Regions from separate parts of the Mesorhizobium koreense genome, predicted to be linked through region 1. Evidence: riboswitches for the same ligand, from Rfam matches in the RefSeq annotation. Region 1 holds a riboswitch; the other holds the start of a gene.
What was found. Region 1 has a riboswitch for S-adenosylmethionine ahead of RBH77_RS23265 (O-succinylhomoserine sulfhydrylase). Riboswitches for the same ligand answer to the same signal wherever they lie in the genome.

Region 1 (7,815 bases):
GCCTGGGTGCGGCTGTCGACGCCGAGCTTCTGCAGGATCGCGGAGACGTGCGCCTTGACGGTTGCTTCGGAGACGTTGAGTTCGTACGCGATCTGCTTGTTCAAAAGCCCTTCCGCCAGCATGCCCAGTACGCGCGTCTGCTGCGGCGTCAGCGTCTGGATGCGGCCGATCAGGTCCGATATCTCGGCATCCGCCTCTACGCCCAGATCGATATCCTTCGGCGTGGCTATACCGCCGCCGAGCACGGTCTCGATCCCGCCCCGGATTTCCTCCATCCCCGCAGATTTGGAGATGAAGCCGGAGGCGCCGAGTTCCAGCGCCCGGCGAATGGTGACGACATTGTCATGGGCGGAAACGACGATCACCGGCACCGCCGAATGCAGACCGCGCAGCGCCACGAGCGCGGAGAGGCCGCTGGCGCCGGGCATGGAGAGGTCGAGCAGGACCAGATCCACGTCCTCATTGGCAACGAGAGCGGCCTTGGCACTTTCAAAATCGCCGGCCTCGATGATCGTCGGGTTATTACCGATGGTCGAGAGCGCCTGCTTCAGCGCGCCTCGGAAAAGCGGATGATCGTCGGCAATGACGAATTTGTAGTCCGATTGCACCGATGCCCTCCCCAGGATCGCACGGATCGTTGTCTTGTCCGAACGCGACGAAAGTTCAATTATGCGGGGAGCCCATGGATTTGCAAGCGGACAGCGGTTGCGGTCAGTTGACCATGCGTGTGTTATCCGGGATATCGAGCGAAAAGGCGGGAATATCGACCTCGAAAGTGGCGCCCAGCCGGTCGCAAAGCGTATAGCGGCCGACCATGATGCCGGACGGCGTGGAGAGCGGGCAGCCGGAGGTGTATTGAAAGCTGTCGCCTGGCTCAAGCTCCGGTTGTTCGCCGACAACGCCCGGCCCGCGCACTTCCTCGACCTTGCCTGCGCCGTCGATGATGTGCCAATAGCGCGAAAGAAGCTTTACGAACCCGTCGGAATTGTTGGCGATCGTGATCCTATAGGCCCAGACATAGTGCCCGTCCTCCGGGTCGGAGCGGTCGGCCAGATAGAAGGGCTCGACGCAGACCTCTATGTCGCGGGTCACGGCGCGATACATGACGCAATCCTTCCGGGGCACAATCCTTCCTGGAACCCTTCATGAAGCACAGAATCGCGCAGGGCGCGGCCCCGGTCAACGCCTGACACGAATGTGAGCGGTGCTTGCTGCCCAATCCCCGCTGCGACAGCTATAGGAAACGTTCGGGAGAACGCGATGCTGGACGGCTGGACAAGGAAACGTATCGATCCGCTGGTCCGGCCGGCAGCGATCATGGCAGCACGGGCGGGCCTTTCGGCCAATGCGATCACCGTCACCGGTTGTATCGTCGGGCTCGCGGCTGCGGCATCGATCGCAAATGGCTGGCTCGCCGCCGGACTTCTTCTGATCCTTGCCAGTCGTTTCGGAGACGCGCTCGACGGCGCGGTCGCCTGCATCCGCGGGAAGACCGATCTCGGCGGCTACCTCGATATCGTGCTGGATTTCGTTTTCTACGGCGCGGTGCCGATGGGTTTCGTGTTCGCCGATCCGGCCACGAACGCCGTTCCCGGCGCCGCGCTCATCCTGTCCTTCTACATCAACGGCTCAAGCTTCCTCGCCTATGCAATCATGGCGGAGCGGCGGAAGCTCCAAACCGACGCACGGGGTTCGAAATCGCTTTATTTCACCACCGGGCTTGCCGAGGCGACCGAGACGATCGCGGCATTCGCGCTCGCCTGCATATTCCCCGGCTGGTTCCCCGTCATTGCCTGGGTGTTCGCTGCGATGACGCTCTATACCGCACTCTGCCGCATCGTACTCGCCGTACGGACGTTCCGGTAACGCTTAAGCCGCCCTAGAAAGCGCGCGGTCGATATCGGTCATGAGATCGTCCACATCCTCCAGGCCGACCGACAGCCTGACCGTTCCCGGATTGATGCCCAGTTCCGCGCGGGCCTCTTCGGTGAGGTTCTTGTGCGTCGTCGTCGCAGGATGGGTGATGAGGCTTTTGGCGTCACCCAGATTGTTGGAAATACGGATGATCTCCAGCGCGTTCTGGAAAGCGAAGGCGCCTTGCTTGCCACCCTTCACGTCTATGCACAGAAGCGTCGAGCCGCCCTTCATCTGCTTCTTCACGATATCGGCCTGCGGATGGTCGGCTCGGCCGGGATAGATCAGGCGCTCGACATGGGTATGCCCGGCCAGGAAATCGGCGATGCGTCCGGCGCTCTCCGTCTGCTGGCGCACACGAAGCGGCAGCGTCTCCAGGCCCTTGAGCAGCGTCCATGCGTTGAAGGGCGACAGCGACGGGCCGGTGTGGCGGAAATAATCGTGCAAATTCTTTTCGATCCATTCCTTGTCGGAAAGAACGATGCCGCCCAGGCAGCGCCCCTGCCCGTCAATGTGCTTGGTCGCGGAATAGACGACGACATGAGCGCCGAGTTCGAGCGGCTTCTGCTGCATGGGCGTGGCGAAGACATTATCGACCACGAGGCGCGCGCCGATCGAATCCGCCAGTTTCGCAACGGCGGCGATGTCGGCCACTTCGAGCGTCGGATTGGTCGGGCTTTCGAGGAAGAACAGCTTCGTGTTCGGCCTAATCCCCTTTTCCCACGCCGACAGATCGGTTCCGTCGACCAGGGTCGATTCGACGCCATACGCCGGCATCTGCTTCTCGATGATCCAGCGGCAGGAGCCGAAGAGCGCGCGGGCCGCGACGACGTGATCACCGGCCTTCACCGAACAGAGCAGCGCCATCGCCACGGCCGCCATGCCGGACGCGGTGGCGCGGGCGTCCTCCGCCCCTTCCAGCGCGCACATGCGCTTTTCGAACATGTCCACCGTGGGATTGGCGTAGCGGGAATAAATGAACCCTTCCGCCTCACCCTTGAAGCGTGCTTCGGCGGCTTCGGCGGTGTCATAAACGAAGCCCTGCGTCAGATAGATCGCCTCGGATGTCTCGCCGAAGCCCGATCGGAGCGTGCCGCCATGGACCAGTTTCGTCTGCGGCTTCCAGTTTGCTCCATTCGTCATCGGGACACCCTCAAAAACAAAAAACCGGCCCGCGAAATTCAAATCGCGTACCGGTCCGAAATCGGTCCTTTAGCGACTTGTTTAACGTGGCTGCAAGCCGACCGGCCAAATCACCACGGGATAAGGTCCTTTATGCCGTTGCCCCGCTTGCGTCAATCGGCAAGTGAATATCACGATAAACGTGAAATTTCGGGAGCCATACGTGCGGACAACCGGCATCCTGCCCGACCGCGATATCGCGGCGCTATTCAAGAGCGGCGCGCTCTCCTCCGCGCGTGTGCTCGACGATGACCAGATCCAGCCGGCAAGCCTCGATCTCAGGCTTGGCGCAAAGGCTTACCGCGTCCGTGCCAGTTTCCTTCCGGGCCCCGCGCACAGCGTCGCCGACAAGCTCGACCACCTGAAGCTGCATGAGATCGACCTCGAGCCGGGCGCGGTGCTGGAAACGGGCTGCGTCTACATCGTGCCGCTGATGGAGGAACTAAAGCTGCCGCCGGACGTCGCCGCCTCCGCCAACCCGAAAAGCTCGACCGGCCGCCTCGACATCTTCACCCGCGTCATGACCGATCACGGCCCGGAATTCGACAAGATACCGGCCGGCTATGCCGGGCCGCTCTATATGGAGGTCAGTCCGCGCACTTTCCCGATCGTGGCGCGCACCGGTTCGCGCCTGGCGCAGATCCGCTTTCGCAAGGGCCATGCGGTACTCGGGGAAAACGAACTTGCGGCGCTGCACCGGCGCGAGCGGTTGGTCGCGGCGGACGAGCCCAATATCACCGGCGGCGGCATAGCACTCTCCATAGACCTTACGGGGGACAAGAACGGTCTTGTCGGCTATCGCGGCAAGCACCATACCGGACTGATCGATGTCGACCGGCGCGCCGTGCAGGATCAGCACGATTTCTGGGAGCCGCTCTACAGCCGCGGCAAGGGCGAACTGATCCTCGACCCCGACGAGTTCTACATCCTCGTCAGCCGGGAGGCGGTGCATGTGCCGCCGGACTACGCCGCCGAGATGACGCCCTTCGATCCGCTGGTAGGCGAATTCCGTGTTCACTATGCCGGCTTCTTCGACCCCGGTTTCGGCCATTCGGCGGCCGGTGGAACCGGCAGCCGCGCGGTGCTTGAGGTTAGAAGCCACGAAGTGCCTTTCATCCTCGATCACGGCCAGATCGTCGGAAGGCTGGTCTACGAGCACCTGTTGGCGCGGCCGGATGCTCTCTACGGCGCCGACCTCAAATCGAACTACCAGGCGCAGGGCCTGAAACTATCCAAGCATTTTCGCTGACGAGCGCGATCAAGACGGGGCCTTTCGGGCAGGGCGGCGCCGCGCGACCGGCTTGCCGGCCTTCTCGCGAGCAGCCTTTTTGGCCGCCGCTTCGGCCTTTTCCTCTTTCTCCCGCTCGTCTTCCCGATGCCGGATCGCGACCAGGGCCGATGCCACGAGGCCGGTTGGCACAGCGATGATGCCAAGCGCGATGAACAGCATGAAGACGGTGAACAGGCGCCCGAAGAACGTGATGGGGTAGATGTCGCCATAGCCGACGGTCGTCAGCGTCACCGCCGCCCACCACATGGCGTCGAAGACGGAACGGAACTTGTCCGGCTGGGCATCGTGCTCGCACTGATAGATGACGAGCGCGCAGACATAGAGCACGACCAGCGCCGTGATGCCGAAGATGATGATCTCGTCCTTGACCGCGCGCCAGGCGACGCCGAACCGGTCAAGCGCCGCCGTGTAGCGCGCCAGTTTGAAAAGCCGGGCCAGCCGCAGCAGCCTGAGCGCCCGGATCGCGCGTAGGTCTATGCCGCTGCCGGTCGCAAGAAGCGCGATATAGAAGGGAGCGATCGCCAAAAGATCCACAACCCCGAAAAAGCTGCGCGCATAGCCGAGAGGGCGGGGTGTAGTGAGCAATCTGAGCACATATTCGGTGGTGAAGACCGCGATTACGAAGATTTCGAAAACATAAAGCGCTTCGACCGCCGATGGAGGCAGATCAGGCAGCGTCTCTACACCCATGGCGACGGTCGAAAGGATGATGATGGCATCCAGGAAGAGTTCAATATAGTGACCGAGACCCGGATGACGGCCGTCGAGCGCCGTCGCGACATGCTCTTTCCAATGCATCGGTCCCCTCCGTCGCGCATTCGAGGCCGAGACATAGCAGTCGAGCTATCGCCAGCGAAAGCTGCCGATTGCCAAAAACGGCGCCGACAAGCCGCTTGACAGGCTGGTATGGCCTCGTGGATTAATGCGGCCGTCGCGGGTGTAGCTCAATGGTAGAGCAGCAGCTTCCCAAGCTGAATACGAGGGTTCGATTCCCTTCACCCGCTCCACCTGTTCTGGCGGGCCTGTTTCATCGGCGATCGGTGAGAGAACGGCGCTTATGGCTGGACCCAACCCGAGACCCTCCACATCGCGCAAACGGACCGCAGCTTGGCGGAGCAAGCTGCGGTATATTGGACTTCACCGCCCTGAGCCCCATCTTGAAATTCGCGGATGAAAGATACTCAGCTCACGCATAACTGTCTCTTCGGTGCCGATGGTAGCTACACCATCCCGGAGCACCGTGCTTTGTGCCAGCAAGCCTCAAGATCCACCTCATGGCCGGATCATGAGGATGGCATCACTGCTGGGGAGTGCCAGACGCTTTCGATAGTTGCAGTTCTCCCGTTGCCCCCGATGGTGTGATGCCAAACACGCGCAGGGAGCTAAGTTGTTGCGGGCTCCCACGAAATGGGCACCCGGTGGAAAAACCACCTTTCGCCATCGCGCTTGATTTGAAGTATTCGGCTACATCGGGACGGTCGGTATCGGGGTCGATAGCGCAGACGAATTTTCCATCGACGAATACAACCACATGCTCCGCAGGTACTAGAAGATCCGTGTCTCCAGACCACCCAGCCAACTCAATGGCCGAGCCATTTACGCTGACGCGATCGACAGATCCAAATACCTTGTTCGTTACGATTGGATATTCATTCCCCTGCGATGACGTCAGGATATCGACGGCACCTCGGCGCTCGAGTTTGTAGGTACCAAGACCGGTGGAAATTGGACGAAGTTTCAAGACTGCTTCGGAACCTGACACCTGGAATGCAGACAAGGCATTTGCTCCAGCAGCGATAGAACCTGGCGGGAAAAGGGCCAAGATACGATCAGACCCGTTCTTGTCCTTATAAACCTGCGACAATGTCACGATCTTTCCGTTCAAAGCCAACGCTATCCAAGGTTGGCCGTCATCCCCCAAATTGGCCACCTCGCTAGACACAAGCCATGGTCTGAAATCGGAGGCCGGATCTATATCTGCGAGCATCGAGAAGTTCTGTGTCAGCCTTGCTTCTTGCTCTTTTGGGGCCTTAACGACGTCCAGGCTTTCAATGTCCTTCCCTATCATGCTCGCATATGGGCCGTTGACGGGCAGATCGGATAGTGAAGTTCCCGAACCGAATGTTTGCGTTTGCCATCCAAGCAGAGGCAAGCTTACTATAGAATTCCTATCGATGTTAAATTCTTTTGACCTAAAGACTATGTTCAGATTTTCACTTTCCTTATAATTTTCTGAGAATACGGATTGGCCATCAAACTTCCAATTAAGATCAATCCCTAAAACATCGGCTATCGTCGGAACTATATCTATATTAGAAACAAGATTCTTGTTTATTTCTCCCCTCTCCTGATTAGGCAATTTAATTAAGAGAGGGACGTGCAAAAGATCTACGTCTTTATAATTTAGAATACGATCTTCTGTATTTGTTTTAAATTCCCTTCCATGATCTGCTGTAATTATTATCATTGATCTATCATATGCGTTAATTGATTTCAGCCTTTTAATAAGCTCTCCAATCATTCTGTCGACATATCCAACTTGCATTAAGTATCTCTTGTACGCAAAATCAACAAAATGCTGATCAGACGACCATGCAGTTTTATCCATGCCGAAATCGGCAACCCTCTCATAATAAGTTCCGTCCGGATAAAACTGATAAGGCTGATGCGGCAGAAGTATATGCATAAAATTCAGGGTCTTATCATGGCCGTCGATACTCCCGATAAATTGGGAGAATTTCGACATTCGAGAGCTGCCCGACTGATCATTGAAGGCTTCAATTAACTCCGCCTCGGCGCCCTCCGATGGCGTGGATGCCACAGATCCGAAATTGTTCCAGCCATTTCTCAAAGACGGCAGGAATCGACCATGGAGCACTTTCGGAATAATTGCGTGACAATATACAATAAATATATCAGAAGCGAAGGTAATTTCACTGAACGCTCGCTCTTTCCCTGTACAGAGAGTGTCCGGGCAGAGGGACGTAATCGACTCTTTAACATTAAGCGCATAACTTCCGCCAAGCATCGTGAATAGATTGTTTGGATGATCATGGTAGGAAGGAAATTGCTTCGCGGGATCTGGTAATTCTCCTGACAAGATAGCCGGAACGGCGAACTGTGTCTGTGGATAGGTAGAGGTTGCGCGAGGATACCACCAGGCGTTGGCAGCGAGCTGCGCAAAATGAGGATAGCGAACTGAATCTATCTGGCCATCCTTGTTGAGTAGTGCAGTCGGATTAAACTCATCGAATATCACCATTACGATTGGTGTTTTTGCACGGGAGGCATCCACACCTGTGTTCGCGATCGATTGGCCGGGGAGGATCAGTTTCGAAGCGGGCGAGATTATTAGGAAATTGAGGGGAAAGAGCAGCGCACCGATCGAAAGGAACGTCAGCAACTGTTTCACGACTACGGACCGTGCA
Region 2 (7,815 bases), 1.8 Mb from region 1:
TCCTATCCTTTGGGAGAGGATTCTTTCGAGGAGAGCGAATTCGCTGGCGCTCTCAAGCGGGCCGGTCTCGAGCGCCTCGTCGCCTCTCTCGACCGAAACTCGCGCTGGGAGCGCGAGCTGAGCGACGAGGAGCAGCATCAACTCGCCTTTGCCCGGCTCGACCTGCACCGGCCGGACTGGGTCATCATCGACGAGGCGCTGGATATGCTGGAGGGCGACGCGCGCAAGCGGGCGGCCGCAGTGCTGACGAAGAGGCTGAAGGACGCGACGATCCTCTATATCGGCCGTGCCGGATTTGCCGACAAGATATTCTCGCGCACGCTCCATCTCGAAAAGGACCCGGGCGGCCGATCACTCAAGCCGATGCACGTGCCTTCGCCACCGGAAAAGGAAAAGCCGCCAGCCGAAGCGGGGCAGGAGACGAACTGAAAATTTACCTTTGTCGCGATAGCGCGCGCGAAAATGTCATCGGAACGTTCCACTTTCGTCGTACGGGTGACATGATTCTTCCCTAACGTCATGGCCACGAACAAAGGCGGACTACACGCCTGACCGGACGGAAAGGAACGCAAGATGAAGTCGATCCATGTCGTATTCGGCGCGGCCGAAACGGAGACGATGATCCGCGCGCACAACCTTGCCGTCAGCGAGCGCGACGCGTTCGTTCACGAGCTCGAGACGAGCGAGGATATCCGCCTGGTGATGGCCAGCCAGTATGACCGTTGCATTGCCACACTCCGCGCGGCGAGCGAGGAGATGGCTCGCGACCGGATACTGGAAATGGTGACCGCCTCTCAGGCCCGGCCTTGCGATATGACCTTCGAGGCGGCGGCACGGCGATAGACCCGGTACATTTTTCCGGCACGTCGATAGACAGCCTGCCGTGGCGGTGTCCTGCGCACCGTCACGCCACGAGCGGCTGCGGTTTCTTGCCGATATTCCCGATGTCGTAGGCCGTGGTTTGGTAGACCTGGTTGATCCAGTTGCCGAACAACAGGTGCGCGTGCGAGCGCCAGCGGTTGAGCGGCTGGCGCGTCGGATCGTCATCCGGATAATATCCGTGCGGCACCCCGATCGAGGTCCCGGCAGCCACGTCCCGATCGTATTCCTCCTTGAGAGAAGTGGAATCGTACTCGATGTGGTTGAACATGTAGAGCCGGTTGCCAGCCGTCTCGGTGGCGAGACAAGGGCCGGTCGCATCCGATTCCACCAGCAGTTCAAGCGGCGCGCCGGCGTGGATATCGTCTGCGCGCACCTCCGTCCAGCGTGAGACCGGAATGGAGAAATCGTCGGAAAATCCCGCCAGATAGGGCGAGGCCGGCGAATTGTTGCGGTGGCGGAAAACGCCGAAGGCCTTCTTCTCCAACGTATGCTTCTGAATGCCATGGAAGTGCCAGGCGGCGGCCATCGCCCCCCAGCAGATGAAGAAGGAGGAATGGACGTTGGTCGTCGTCCAGTCGAGGATGCGCTTCAACTCCTCCCAATAGGTCACCTCCTCGAAAGGCAGCAACTCGATGGGCGCGCCGGTGATGATGAAACCGTCGAACTTGCGCGCCTTTACCTCCGCCCATGTCTGGTAGAAGGCGATGAGATGCTCCTCGGGCGTATTCTTGGCCTTGTGGTTGCCGATGCGTACCAGCGTCAGTTCCACCTGAAGCGGCGTCGTGCCCATCAGCCGCGCGAACTGCGTCTCCGTGCGGATCTTGTTCGGCATCAGGTTCAGGAGCCCGATCTGCAGCGGGCGGATGTCCTGGCGCAGCGCCGTCCTCTCGTCCATGATGGCGACGCCCTCGCGTGCGAGTATCTCGCGGGCGGGAAGTTGGTCGGGGATCTTGATCGGCATCGGATATGCTCCAGACAAAAAAGCCGGCGGCGAAATCGCGACCGGCCCATCGGATTTTGTCCTGAACGGTCCTTTAGCGACTTCTTTAACGTGGCTGCAAGCCGACCGGCCAAATCACCACGGAATGTGAGGGTTTTAGGACCGGCCGGCCTTTGCGTCAACGGAAAAGCTTTGCTAGAGCAAACCGCCCTTCGACTGGAACCTCCCATGAACGAGATAAAGCGCCCTCTCCCGCGGCCCGGCATAATGGATATTGCCGCCTATGTTCCCGGCGGCGGCCATGCGCCGGGAGCGGCGAAGGTGCACAAGCTTTCCGCCAACGAGACGCCGCTCGGAGCCAGCCCGGCGGCCATGGAAGCGCTGCGCGAGGTCGGCAACCATCTCGAACTCTATCCGGACGGTCAAGCTGTCGCGCTGCGCCAGGCGATCGCGGAGGTGCATGGTCTCAATCCGGCGAACATCGTCTGCGGCAATGGCTCCGACGATCTCCTGGCGCTGCTCACCCGTGCCTATCTCGGCCCCGGCGACGAGGGTATTTTCAGCGAGCACGGCTTCCTCGTCTACAGGATACAGATCCTGTCGGTTGGCGCCGTTCCCGTCTCCGCGCCGGAGAAGGACGAGCGCGCCGATGTCGACGCCATCCTCGCCGCCGTCACGTCGAAGACCCGCATGGTCTTCCTCGCCAACCCCAACAACCCGACCGGCACCTACATTCCCTTCGAGGAGGTACGACGGCTGCACGCGGGCCTTCCGGCCAACGTGCTCCTCGTGCTCGATGCGGCCTATGCCGAATATGTGCGCCGCAACGACTACGAGGCCGGCATCGAGCTTGTCTCGTCGGCCCGCAACGTCGTCATGACGCGCACCTTCTCCAAGATCTATGGTCTCGCCGGGCTGCGCATCGGCTGGATGTACGCGCCTTCCGAAGTGGTCGATGTCGTCAACCGCATCCGCGATCCCTTCAATGTCAGCGCTGCGGCGATCGCAGCCGGCGCCGCCGCCATGCGCGACCGCGCCCATGTCGCCCAGGCGGCGGAGCACAACGAGGTCTGGCGCGACTGGCTGACGAAGGAACTGGCGGCGCTCGGCCTGCGCGTCACGCCAAGCGTCGGCAATTTCATCCTCGTCCATCTTCCAGGGGGCAAGCGCACCGCCGAGGCGGCGGACGCGTTCCTGGTCAAGCACGGCTTCATCCTGCGCCGCGTATCGGCCTACGGCTTTCCGAACGCGCTTCGCATGAGCATAGGCTCGGAGGAAGCCAATCGTGGCGTCGTGTCGGCGCTTGCCGAATTTCTTAGGTCGTGACCATGTCCGAACCGCTTTTCGACAAAATCGCTCTCATCGGCATCGGCCTGATCGGCTCTTCGCTGGCGCGCGTCATCCGCCGCAAGGGCCTCGCCGGCCATGTCTCGATCTCCACCCGCAGTGCCGTCACGCTGGCGCGCGCCGAGGAACTCGGCCTCGGCGATTCCTATTCGGCCGATCCCGCAATTGCCGTGGCCGATGCCGACCTCGTCGTCGTCTCGGTGCCGGTCGGCGCTTCCGGTGAGGTCGCGGAGGCGATCGCACCGGCGCTGAAACCCGGCGCCATCGTCACCGACGTCGGCTCGACCAAAGGCTCTGTGATCGCGCAGATGCGCCCGAAATTGCCGGAGAGTGTCCATTTCATTCCCGGCCACCCGCTCGCCGGCACCGAGAAATCCGGCCCGGACGCCGGCTTCGCGGAACTGTTCGAGAACCGCTGGTGCGTGTTCACGCCGCTGCCCGGAACCGATCCCGTCGCACTGGAGAAACTGTCGGAATTCTGGCGCCGCTGCGGCTCCAACGTCGACACGATGGATCCCGACCATCACGACATGGTGCTCGCCATTGTCTCGCACCTGCCGCACATCATCGCCTACAACATCGTCGGCACGGCGGACGATCTGCAGACCGTGACCAAGTCGGAAGTCATCAAATATTCCGCCTCGGGCTTTCGTGACTTCACCCGCCTGGCCGCTTCCGACCCGACCATGTGGCGCGACGTCTGCCTGCACAACAAGGACGCGATCCTGGAGATGCTGGCACGCTTCTCGGAGGACCTCGCTTCGCTGCAGCGGGCTATCCGCTGGGGCGACGGGGAGAAGCTCTTCGATCTTTTCACCCGCACCCGCGCCATCCGCCGCTCGATCATCGAGGCCGGGCAGGAAGTGGACGTGCCGGATTTCGGCCGCCAGGTGGCCGCGCACCCGGAGAAGGGCGCCGCCTCGAAGACCTGACCAGTCGGCTATCGCAGCGGCGGGATACGGCCGAGCGGAATAAAGCCGACGGTCACCTTGCCCTTGTGGATGGTGACCGGCACCAGAGGATCGCTGCCCAGCACGGCCACCATGGCGGCGGCGTTGTCGATCTCCCTGGCGGCTTCGGGAAAAGCGAGCTTGAGCGCCGCCGCCAATTCATCCGGATTACGCAGCCGAACCTTGAGGTCGGCGTCGAGCCGTCCCTCATCGTCCACCGAAGCGCGGCCTTTCACGGTAATGCTGGCGTCGTCGCTCGGCGAAAGCGTCAGTTCCCTGATTGTCGCCGAATGCCCGCGAAAGCTCCGCGCATCCGCAAAGGCGAGCGCGGCGCCATCGGCGACGGTCACGTCGGCTTTCCCCGAAAGAGGCGGCAAGGCGCCGAGATCGGGCCATGAAGGCCCGAATTCCAGCCCTTCGAAACGCGCGTCGAGATAAGCATCCTTGTCAATCGCTCGCGCGGTGCCGTTCATCGAAGCAATGGTCAGCATTGGCTCGGCTTGCGCACGCTCGGCGACCAGCGCCTCGCCTTCGACCGATATCGCCGCATCGCCACCGAGCGGCGGAAAGAGTTCTCCATCCATCTTGCGCCAGTGGACCACGAGTTGGCCGACGGCGGGCGCCTTGACAAGCGCCGGCTGGGCAATCCGGATACGGATGCGCCGCGGATCGAAGATATCGGCCGAGGCACGCATAGACGCCGTCGAGACCTCTGACAGGCCAGCCGGGTCGGCATAGCGGATCGATTCACACTCGAGGATGAAGTGCAGCGGGAAGCCGCGGACCTCATGATTGGCGCAGTCGGCGGTCGCACCCGTCGCGCGCAGGGCCGTAAGCGTCCCCTCCACGCGCGAACGCACTACGTCCGCCAGACGCATCCAGGCGAATGTGTAGACGACCCCGATCAGGACCAAGAGCGCCACAAACCAAAGGAGAAGCACGGAACGCCGGCGGCGTTGCGGCAGGTTACTTGACGTCATGCTGTCGGTCTCGTTAGGCCCAGCGAACGAATCGGCAGGAGATCGAGGCAGGCCATATGGGCGATTTTTGGGTTTTCGGCTACGGCTCGCTGATCTGGCGGCCGGGTTTTGCTCATGTCGAGGCGCGCCGCGCCCATCTGCATGGTTTCCGCCGGTCGCTCTGCATCTATTCCTGGGTGCATCGAGGGACGGAAACGCGCCCCGGCCTCGTGCTTGGGCTCGACCGTGGCGGCTCCTGCGTCGGGCTTGCCTTCCGCGTGCCAGGCGCGCTCAGGGATGAAGTGACGGCATATCTCCGCGAGCGCGAGCTTGTGACCAACGTCTACCTGGAACGTCTCCTGACGGTGCGCCTCGAAGGCGGCGATACCGTCGAGGCGCTGTCCTTCGTCGTCGACCGTACGCACCGCCAGTATGCCGGCAGCCTCGACATCGAACGCGCCGTCTCCGTCGTCCGCGGCGCCACCGGGCAGTCGGGCCGCAACGAGGATTATGTCTTCAATACCGTTCATCATCTCGAAGCGCTCGGCATACATGATCATTGGCTTGAAAGCGTCGCCGCCAGACTGCCGCGCGACTAGGCCTCGATGGCGTTCTCGGAGACTGGCACTCCGAGTTGTTTGAGCCGTTCGACCGCCGTCGGTGGCAGCGGCGGTGGATTTTCGGACTGTGCGGCCTCGATCAGCAACGCGTCACAGGCCTTCTCGGTTGCCTCGATCAGCCGCGCCATGAACTCGGTGCGGGAAAGGCCGGGTGGGATCGGCGGCAGGAATCGCGCTCTGATGACGCCCGGATAGCGCAGGAAGCGACGGCGCGGCCAATAGAGCCCCGCCACATGTGCCACAGGCACCACCGGGATGCCGAGCCTCGAATAAATCTCCGCGATGCCGTGCTTGTAGGCCGGCTCCGCCCCCGGCGGCCGCCGCGTCCCCTCGGGGTAGATGATGATCTGGCGGCCCTGCTCGGCGCGTTTCCGTGCCTCGACCACGACCTTCCTGAGCGCCTTGGCCGGGCTGCCGCGATCGATCGGGATCATGTTCATCTTGCCCAGATACCAGCCGAAGACCGGGATCCACATCAGCTCGCGCTTGAGGATATAGACGGCGTCCGGAATATGCGGCACCAGCGCGAACGTATCCCAGAAGGACTGGTGCTTGGGCGCCAGTATGAAGGCGCCTTCGGGAAGGTTCTCCTGCCCCGTGACCTCGCTTTTGGTGCCGGCCAGTACCTTTTGCAGCCACAAATTGGAGCGCGCCCAGAATTTCGGCGCCCACCACGCCTTCTTGCGCTCTGCCAGGAAATAGAACGGCGTGAAGACGATCATCTCGACGATCGTGATGACGTAGAGCGCCAGATTGAACGCCAGCGATCGCAGGAAGATCATGAAATGTCCCAGAGGCCGTGATGTCCGCGGAAGCTGTTCGATACAGGCGACCGTGGGAAAAGGCAACGAACCGCTATTCGATCGCAGCGCTGACGATTGCCGGCTGTTCGGCGGGCACGTTTGTCGGCAGGACGCTGCGCGCAAGTGCGGCCAGATATTTCACATATTCCGTGGCGAGCACACGAAGCGCGTCGGGTTTCGTCAGCCAGCTTCCGTCGTCAAGCTTCGAATTGACCACCGGATAGGGCTCGACGCTCGCCTGCGGCAGCAACCTGTGCATCTCCAGCAGGCTGCGCGGCATATGGTAGTTGTTGGTGACCAGGATGACGCGTCCGTAATCGTGCGCGGCAACCCATTTGGCACTCTGTTCGGCATTCCCCACCGTATCGAGCGCGACATGATCGATGTCGACGCAACAGGTGAAGAGCTGCTTGTCGCTACCCGTGACCTCGCGCAGTGCCCGGCGGCCTGCATGGGGGTTGACGCCGCTGATGAGCAGCCGCTTCCCCTTTCCCGCCTTCAGCAGATCGAGCGCGGCGCTCAAGCGCGACTGCCCGCCGGTGAGCACGATGATGCCGTCGGCAGTGCGCATCTCTGTCGGTTGCGTCAAAAGGCTGATATGCTCGGCGAAAGCCCCGAAGCCGACCGCCAGCGCGACAACAAGACCCGCCCCGCCCCATAAGGCGATGCGCACGCGCTGCCAAATGCGGCTCGGCGATGAAACGTGCGTGGACTTCTCCCCGTCCCAACCGCCGACCTGCTGCCGCTCCGTCGATTCCCGAGCGTCCATTTTATCAGCAATAACCGTCAATTACGGCGCTTGAAAGCCGAAAGGTAACCATGCTCCCACAATGTATTTCGTGACGTTTCAAAACGTGACCAAGAGGCATGACCGCTCACTGCTCCGGCTGGCGCGTTTCGATATCGGCAAGATAGCGCACTACCGTGAAATGCGAGGTTGCGGCGGTGAGGCCGGCGATCAGAAGCACGATCAGGCCGACGCCGGCATAGCCGCTCGCATCGATGGCGAAATTGCCAAAGAGCGCCGCCGCCTGGTCGGCCTGGGGGGTTGCCATGTTGCGGGCCGAGATCCAGGCGAAAACAAGAAAGACGATGATCGCGCCGATGCCGCCCGCTGCCGCCCCCTTGAGCCCCATCAAAAGGAAATGACCCCGGAATTCCGCAGCGATAAAGCGGGCATCCGCTCCGACGAAATGCAGGACCTCGATGATGTGGCCGTTGCCGGCCATGGCCCCACGCGTGGCGAAGACGATGGAAAGCACCGTCGCCGAAAGCATCAGCACCAGAACGGCAACGCCGATGGTGACCGTCATA

Region 2: it holds a riboswitch for S-adenosylmethionine, as region 1 does, so the genes downstream of both, metA (homoserine O-acetyltransferase MetA) here and RBH77_RS23265 (O-succinylhomoserine sulfhydrylase) in region 1, are expected to answer to the same signal.

What each region holds. Positions count from the first base shown of each region.
Region 1 is NZ_CP134228.1:4,889,235-4,897,049, forward strand. It holds gene RBH77_RS23250 (response regulator transcription factor) at 1-608, opposite strand, end outside; gene apaG (Co2+/Mg2+ efflux facilitator ApaG/CorD) at 712-1,104, opposite strand; gene RBH77_RS23260 (CDP-alcohol phosphatidyltransferase family protein) at 1,261-1,866, shown strand; gene RBH77_RS23265 (O-succinylhomoserine sulfhydrylase) at 1,870-3,057, opposite strand; SAM riboswitch at 3,107-3,184, opposite strand; gene RBH77_RS23270 (2'-deoxycytidine 5'-triphosphate deaminase) at 3,260-4,345, shown strand; gene RBH77_RS23275 (ion transporter) at 4,355-5,185, opposite strand; tRNA gene RBH77_RS23280 (tRNA-Gly) at 5,321-5,394, shown strand; gene RBH77_RS23285 (sulfatase-like hydrolase/transferase) at 5,685-7,815, opposite strand, start outside.
Region 2 is NZ_CP134228.1:1,692,578-1,700,392, reverse strand. It holds gene RBH77_RS08205 (ABC transporter ATP-binding protein/permease) at 1-429, shown strand, start outside; gene RBH77_RS08200 (hypothetical protein) at 574-843, shown strand; gene metA (homoserine O-acetyltransferase MetA) at 905-1,843, opposite strand; SAM riboswitch at 1,897-1,974, opposite strand; gene hisC (histidinol-phosphate transaminase) at 2,051-3,148, shown strand; gene RBH77_RS08185 (prephenate/arogenate dehydrogenase family protein) at 3,151-4,101, shown strand; gene RBH77_RS08180 (DUF2125 domain-containing protein) at 4,110-5,099, opposite strand; gene RBH77_RS08175 (gamma-glutamylcyclotransferase) at 5,156-5,677, shown strand; gene RBH77_RS08170 (lysophospholipid acyltransferase family protein) at 5,674-6,480, opposite strand; gene RBH77_RS08165 (YdcF family protein) at 6,554-7,270, opposite strand; gene RBH77_RS08160 (cell division protein FtsX) at 7,377-7,815, opposite strand, start outside.